One region of the Streptomyces sp. NPDC086766 genome, then DNA from elsewhere that is predicted to be linked to it. Evidence: riboswitches for the same ligand, from Rfam matches in the RefSeq annotation. Region 1 holds a riboswitch; the other holds the start of a gene.
The links. Region 1 has a riboswitch for glycine ahead of gcvT (glycine cleavage system aminomethyltransferase GcvT). Riboswitches for the same ligand answer to the same signal wherever they lie in the genome.
Positions count from the first base shown of each region.

Region 2: linked by a shared signal. The riboswitch ahead of gcvP (aminomethyl-transferring glycine dehydrogenase) and the one ahead of gcvT (glycine cleavage system aminomethyltransferase GcvT) in region 1 are both predicted to bind glycine.

Region 1 covers NZ_JBIVBI010000019.1:38,502-42,455, reverse strand. Annotated here, with positions in the region: gene ACIPM1_RS28360 (enhanced serine sensitivity protein SseB) at 94-897, opposite strand; gene ACIPM1_RS28355 (AAA family ATPase) at 994-1,683, opposite strand; glycine riboswitch at 1,857-1,952, shown strand; gene gcvT (glycine cleavage system aminomethyltransferase GcvT) at 2,141-3,268, shown strand; gene gcvH (glycine cleavage system protein GcvH) at 3,457-3,834, shown strand; gene glyA (serine hydroxymethyltransferase) at 3,849-3,954, shown strand, end outside.
Region 2 covers NZ_JBIVBI010000003.1:9,614-13,567, forward strand. Annotated here, with positions in the region: gene ACIPM1_RS05825 (DNA polymerase IV) at 1-1,277, shown strand, start outside; gene ACIPM1_RS05830 (PRC-barrel domain-containing protein) at 1,199-1,570, opposite strand; glycine riboswitch at 1,684-1,778, shown strand; gene gcvP (aminomethyl-transferring glycine dehydrogenase) at 1,955-3,954, shown strand, end outside.

The DNA.
Region 1 (3,954 bases):
CCCGCCCGGGAGCCCGGGACGCCTGCCGTCCTCGCGCGGCCGCGGGCCGTCCGCGGGCCGCCGCGCGATCCCGCACGCCCGTCCGGGAGGCCCTCAGTTGCCGTGCTGGTAGAAGGGCCGCACCTTCTCGCGCATCCACTCGCCCACCGGGTCCTGGGCCGCGTCCAGGAGGATCAGGTTGACCGGCCACGGGGCGGGGGCCCGGCCGAGCGCGCGGCCGAGGGCGTCCATGGGGCGGATGCGCAGGTCGCCCTCCCACTGGGAGAGCTCGACGCCGACGAACAGGACCGGGTCGGCGGTCTCGATGACGGCGAGGCAGCGGCGGGCGCTGAGCACCACGCCCGTCCCGGCGAACTCGGCGGAGGCGGCGGAGAGGAAGTCCACCGGGTCGTCCTGCCAGTCGGGTTCGTACAGGCGCACCCGGCCGCCGCTCGCGGGGCCGTCGAGCGGGGTCAGGCCCGTCCGGCACAGTTCGGCCACGACGGGCGGGGGCAGCGGGATGCCGACCACGCCGTCCGGGTTGAGGGCCAGCCCGACCTGCGGGGGCAGGCCGCGCGCGAACTCCACGGCGGGCGCCACGGTGTAGGGCATCTGGGAGCCGGCGACCTGGCGGAGCTGCTCCTCGGAGCTGAACACCGGCACGTAGGCCTGGCCCTCGACCTCCAGCGTGGGCAGGTCGAGCGGGCCGCTGTGCGGGCCGCCGCCGTTGGGCAGCGGGACCCACACGAAGCTGCGCCCGAGGACCTCGACGATCCGTGCGCCGGCGGAGGGGACGCCGAGGGAGGCCGACAGCACCTCCTCCAGCTCGTTGCCGGGCCATCCGCCGTGCGGGTGGGGGTGCGCCTGTGCCGGATAGTCCGCGGGAAGATCCGCGGGGAAGTCCGCCGGGAAGTCCATCTGCCTACCGCCTGCTGGGAACCACTGCTCTGACCGGCAAGGCTAGCGGGTGCCGGGGCCGGGGCGCCTTGCCGGGCTCCCACCGACCGGAGCCGGTCAGCCCGTGAAGCCGATCCGGCGCAGCGCGTCCGCCGCGTCCCGGTCGAGCAGGGTCGCCGAGCCGCACCCCTCCGGCAGCTCCCCCCGCTCCACCGCGCGCAGCAGCCGGGCGGCGGCCGTGCGGTGGCGCAGGAAGGCGTACCGCGAGACGCCGCGGCCGCGCTCGCGCTGGCCGGCCAGCGCGGTGTCCGGGGTCACGTCGAGCAGGACCAGGTGCATCGTGCCGCCGCCGCGCCGGGCGGCGCGGGCCAGCCAGCCGCGCACCCAGGCCTGGGCCCCGCAGTCGTGCACCACCACTCCGCCGCCGGCCCGCAGGGCGCGGCGCAGCCCGGCGTAGTGGGCGAGGCGGACCAGCGGGCGGTAGAGCGCGTACGGCAGGAGGCGGGGCGCCCGGGCGTCCCAGCGGTCGCGGGTGTCCTGCGAGTCCACGCGCGCCCCGCGCACCGCGCGGCGCATCAGCGTGGACTTGCCGCTGCCGGGCAGGCCGGTGATCACGACCACGTCGCCGGGGCCGAAGAGGAGGGCGCGGGGGCCCCGGCCGGCCCGGTCGCGCAGATCGCGGACCACGGGCGCGGGGCGCCCGCCGCACCGCCGGCCGGCCGCGGGCCGCCGGGACAGGGCCAGGCCCCGCTCGGGCAGCGCGAGGGCCGGGGTGGTCGCCTGCGCCGTCGTCCTCTTCACCGTGATCGTCCTCCCCTGGGCTCAGTCACAGTTCCCCCTCCCCGCCGAGTGTAAAGAGACGGTAATACGGGGGGTCTCGCGTTTTCGTACGCGTACCGCCACAGACCGGTTACAGACGCGGCCTGCCAGGATCGGGCCGGGCGTGCAATGATGTGCGCGCCAACTGCATACCGGCCGTTTGAATCCGCGCGGGAGAGTTCCCAGCAGGCCGCTGGGGCGCCGAAGGAGCAAGTCCCTCCCTTGAATCTCTCAGGCACCATTACCGCGTGGGCGAGGCACATCTGAAAAGCGGGCCGCTGCCGCAGTGGCTCCACCCAAGGTGCAAGCCGTGACCGTCCGTCCACCGGCGGGTCATGGCGAACCTCTCAGGTTCCGATGACAGATGGGGAGGAACGTTCCTCGCCCTCCCCCATGCCCGGCTCTGCTCGCGCGGGGGGACCCCATCTCCCTGGGAGACCGACCGATGAGCAGTACCGAACCTTCCGAGAAGCGCCGTACCGCGCTCGATGCGCTGCATCGCTCGCTCGGCGCGACGATGACCGACTTCGCCGGCTGGGACATGCCGCTGCGCTACGGCTCCGAGCGGGACGAGCACCTCGCCGTGCGCACCAGGGCGGGCCTGTTCGACCTGTCCCACATGGGCGAGATCACGGTCACCGGCCCGCAGGCCGCCGAGCTGCTGAACTTCGCCCTGGTCGGCAACATCGCCTCCGTCGGCACGGGCCGCGCCCGCTACACCATGATCTGCCGGGCCGACGGCGGCATCCTGGACGACCTGATCGTCTACCGCCTGGCCGAGACCGAGTACATGGTCGTCGCCAACGCCTCCAACGCCCAGGTCGTGCTCGACGCGCTGACCGAGCGGGCGGCCGGCTTCGACGCCGAGGTCCGCGACGACCGGGACGCCTACGCGCTGATCGCCGTCCAGGGCCCCGAGTCCCCCGGCATCCTCAAGACGCTGACCGACGCCGACCTGGACGGCCTGAAGTACTACGCGGGCCTGCCCGGCACGGTCGCGGGCGTCCCGGCGCTGATCGCCCGCACCGGCTACACCGGCGAGGACGGCTTCGAGCTGTTCGTCGCCCCGTCCGACGCCGAGAAGCTGTGGCAGGCGCTGACCGACGCGGGCGCGCCGGCCGGGCTGGTCCCGTGCGGGCTGTCCTGCCGGGACACACTGCGCCTGGAGGCGGGGATGCCGCTGTACGGCCACGAGCTGTCGACCTCGCTCACCCCCTTCGACGCCGGGCTCGGCCGGGTGGTGAAGTTCGACAAGGAGGGCGACTTCGTCGGGCGCGAGGCGCTGGCGGCCGCCGCCGAGCGCGCCGCCGCCGAGCCGCCCCGGGTCCTCGTCGGCCTGGTCGCCGAGGGGCGCCGGGTCCCGCGCGCGGGCTACCCCGTGGTCGCCGGCGGCGAGGTGATCGGCGAGGTCACGTCCGGCGCCCCCTCTCCCACGCTGGGCAAGCCCATCGCCATGGCGTACGTCGACGCAGCGCACGCCGCGCCGGGCACGGCGGGCGTCGGCGTGAACATCCGGGGCAGCCACGAGCCGTACGAGGTCGTGGCGCTGCCCTTCTACAAGCGCCGGAAGTAGAGACTGGGAGCGGTCCGGGCGGGCGCACGGCCCGGTCGGCGCCCTCCGGCGTCCGTCCGCGCGCGGCGGCCCGCCCGCGGGCTCCCGTCCGCGCGTCCGTGACGCCGGGCACGCCCTTCCCGCTCACCGGCGGTTCCAGCAGCCTCCCTCTTCACCAGCACTCCCCCGCGTACAGGAGAATTCAGGTCATGAGCAACCCCCAGCAGCTGCGTTACAGCAAGGAGCACGAGTGGCTGTCGCCCGCCGAGGACGGCGTGTCGGCGGTCGGCATCACGGAGCACGCGGCCAACGCGCTCGGCGATGTCGTGTTCGTCCAGCTCCCCGAGGTCGGTGACACGGTGTCCGCGGGCGAGACTTGCGGCGAGCTCGAGTCGACCAAGTCGGTCTCCGACCTGTACTCGCCCGTCACCGGCGAGATCACCGAGGTCAACCAGGACGTCGTCGACGACCCCTCGCTCGTGAACTCGGCCCCCTTCGAGGGCGGCTGGCTGTTCAAGGTGCGCGTCGCCGGCGAGCCGGAGGAGCTGCTCTCCGCCGACGAGTACACCGCCTTCACCGCCGGCTGAGGAGTCGTAGCCGTATGACTGTCCTGAACACGCCCCTGCACGAGCTCGACCCCGACGTCGCCGCCGCGGTCGAGGCCGAGCTGCTCCGCCAGCAGTCCACGCTGGAGATGATCGCCTCGG
Region 2 (3,954 bases), on a different contig from region 1:
TCAGCCTGGACGAGGCGTTCGTGGACCTGGAGGCCGGGGGAGCGGCCTGGGACGAGGAGTCGGCCGGCCGGGTGGGGAGGCGGCTGCGTGCCGACATACGGGCCGTCACGGGCCTGACCGGGTCCGTGGGTCTCGCCGCGTCCAAGATGCTCGCCAAGATCGCCTCGGAGCAGGCGAAGCCGGACGGGCTGGTGCTCATCCGGCCCGGCACCGAGCGGGCCCTGCTCGGGCCCCTGTCGGTGCGGACCCTTCCGGGGGTGGGCCCGGCCACGGGTGACCATCTGCGCCGGGCCGGGATCCACACGGTCGAGGAGCTCGCCGAGGCGGGCGAGGACGAGCTCGTCCGGCTGGTGGGCAAGGCGCACGGGCACGCGCTGTACGCCATGGCGCTGGCCCACGACGAGCGGCCCGTGGTCGCCGAGCGCGAGGCCAAGTCGGTGTCGGTGGAGGACACCTACGACGTGGACATCCACGACCGGGTGCGGGTGGGACTCGAGGTGCAGCGGCTCGCCGACCGCTGCGTACGGCGGCTGCGCGGGGCCGGGGTGTCGGGGCGGACCATCGTGCTGAAGGTCCGCCGGTACGACTTCTCCACCCTGACCCGGTCGGAGACGCTGCGCGGGCCCACGGACGATCCGGCGGTGGTGCGGGAGGCCGCGGCCCGGCTGCTGGACTCCGTCGACACCACGGGCGGGGTGCGGCTGCTCGGCGTCGGCGTCACCGGGCTCGCCGACTACACCCAGGAGGACCTGTTCGCCCAGGCGGCGGGCGCCCGGCCGGAGGGGCCCGAGGAGGAACCGGCGGTCGAGCCGGCCGTGGAGCGGCCGGCGCCCGCCGAGCGGCGCTGGCCGGCGGGCCACGACGTGCGGCACACGGTGTACGGCCACGGGTGGGTGCAGGGCAGCGGGCTCGGCCGGGTCACGGTCCGCTTCGAGACTCCCGACTCCGGGCCGGGACGCGTACGCACGTTCCGCGTGGAGGACCCGGAGCTGGAGCCGGCGGATCCGCTGCCGCTGGTGGCGCGAAGACCTGGAGCCGGCGGGCCCGGGGAAACCTCGGCGGGTTCGGCCGATCGGGGCGCGGACGCCGCCGCGATGACGTCGCCGGAGGCGGCCGGGGCGGTGTCGCCGGACGCGGACGGGGCGAGGTCGCCCGACGCGGCCGGAGGGGATGTGGCGGAGGCGGACGACGCCGTGGCTCAGGCCTCCTCCGAGCCCGCCAGCTTGCCGAAGTCACGGTCCGGGACCGCCGGCGGAGCGGCCACGTCGAGGCCGTAGTGGTGGTAGAGCTGCAGTTCCTGTTCGGGGGAGAGATGGCGGCCGACGCCGAAGTCGGGGGCGTCCCTGATCAGGGCCCGGTCGAAGGGGACGCGCAGGGCGCCCTCGACCAGTTCGCTGGGCTCCAGGGGCACGAAGGCGTCCCTGGAGAACAGGCCGGTGCGTATCGCCGCCCACTCCGGCACGCCGGTCGCGTCGTCGAGATAGACCTCGTCCACCGTGCCGATCTTGATGCCTCTGCGGTCGAACGCCTTGCGGCCGATCAGGTTGCGCGGATCGATGTCGGTCTGCACGGGCCCTCCACATGGTCGCAATACATCCGTAAGCACTACAAAAGAGCACATCGCGATAGGCGGCCACTCGAAAGCCCGTGTGGTGGGCCCGCTGGTACGCTGGCAGCGGCTGCTGACCCCGTGCGGGAGAGTCCTCCAGCATCATCGGAGGCGCCGAAGGAGCAAATCCTCCCCGGAATCTCTCAGGCCCACGTACCGCACGGACGAGGTCACTCTGGAAAGCAGGGCGGGTGTCGACGGCTTCCGCTCTCACCGACGGTGAAAGCCGGGAGCCTCAGTGCGACCCGGTGAAGCTCTCAGGTCGAGATGACAGAGGGGGAGGCCGTTCGGGTACCCGCGCCGTGGTGCCCCTCGAAGGTCGCGTCAGACCAGGAGGCCTCCGCAATGACCGCCCACCGCATTCCGCTCTCCGAGCTCGAACAGGGAACACCCTTCGAGCAGCGCCACATCGGCCCCGACCACGAGGCCCGGGCCAAGATGCTCGCGCAGGTGGGCTACGGCTCGCTCGACGACCTCACGGCCGCCGCGGTCCCCGATGTGATCAAGAACGCCGGCGCGCTGGACCTGCCGGACGCGCGGACCGAGGCCGAGGTGCTCGCCGAGCTGCGCTCGCTCGCCGACCGCAACGAGGTCCTCGGCTCCATGATCGGCCTCGGGTACTACGGGACCTTCACGCCCCCGGTGATCCTGCGGAACGTGATGGAGAACCCGGCCTGGTACACGGCGTACACCCCCTACCAGCCGGAGATCTCCCAGGGCCGCCTCGAGGCGCTGCTGAACTTCCAGACGATGGTCGCCGAGCTGACCGGCCTGCCGACCTCCGGCGCCTCCCTGCTCGACGAGGGCACCGCCGCGGCCGAGGCCATGGCCCTGTCCCGGCGCATGGGCCGCAACAAGAAGGGCCTGTTCCTGATCGACGCGGACGCGCTGCCGCAGACCGTGGCCGTCATCCGCACCCGCGCCGAGCCGTCGGGCGTCGAGGTCGTCGTCGCGGACCTGAGCGAGGGCATTCCGGCCGACGTCGCCGGGCGGGAGATCAACGGCGTGCTCCTGCAGTACCCGGGCGCCTCCGGTGCCGTACGCGACCTCAAGCCCGTCATCGACCAGGCGCACGAGCTGGGCGCGCTGGTCACCGTCGCCGCCGACCTGCTCGCCCTCACGCTGCTGAAGTCGCCCGGGGAGCTCGGCGCGGACATCGCGGTCGGCACCACGCAGCGCTTCGGCGTGCCGATGGGCTTCGGCGGGCCGCACGCCGGCTACATGGCGGTGCACGAGAAGTTCGCCCGCAGCCTTCCGGGCCGCCTGGTCGGCGTCTCCGTCGACGTGGACGGGAACCGGGCCTACCGCCTGGCCCTGCAGACCCGCGAGCAGCACATCCGCCGCGAGAAGGCCACCAGCAACATCTGCACCGCCCAGGTGCTGCTCGCCGTGATGGCGGGCATGTACGCCGTCTACCACGGCCCCGACGGCCTGCGGACCATCGCGCGCCGCACCCACCGCTACGCCTCCGTGCTCGCCGAGGGGCTCACCGCGGGCGGCGCCGAGGTCGTCCACGGCGCCTACTTCGACACGCTGACCGTCCGGGCCGAGGGCCGTGCCGCCGACGTGGTCGCCGCCGCCCGCCGCGACGGAGTCAACCTGCGCCTCGTGGACGCCGACCACGTCTCGATCGCCTGCGACGAGACCACCACCCGCGCCCAGCTGGGCGCCGTGTGGTCCGCGTTCGGGATCGAGGGCGATGTCGAGGCGCTGGACGCCGCCGCCGCGGACGCCCTGCCGCAGGCGCTGCTGCGCACCGACGACTACCTCACCCACCCGGTCTTCCACCAGCACCGCTCCGAGACCGCGATGCTGCGCTACCTGCGCAGGCTGGCCGACCGCGACTACGCGCTCGACCGCGGCATGATCCCGCTGGGCTCCTGCACCATGAAGCTCAACGCGACCACCGAGATGGAGCCGGTGACCTGGCCGGAGTTCGGTCAGCTGCACCCCTTCGCGCCCGCCGAGCAGGCGCAGGGCTACCTCACGCTCATCCGCGAGCTGGAGGAGCGCCTCGCCGAGGTCACCGGATACGACAAGGTCTCCCTGCAGCCGAACGCCGGCAGCCAGGGCGAGCTCGCCGGTCTGCTCGCTGTCCGCGGCTACCACCGCGCCAACGGCGACGCCCAGCGCACCGTCTGCCTCATCCCCTCCTCCGCGCACGGCACCAACGCCGCCAGCGCCGTGATGGCCGGCATGAAGGTCGTCGTCGTGAAGACCGCCGAGGACGGCGAGATCGACGTCACGGACCTGCGGGCGAAGATCGAGCAGTACCGCGACGAGCTCGCGGTTCTGATGATCACCTACCCGTCCACGCACGGCGTCTTCGAGGAGCACGTCGCCGA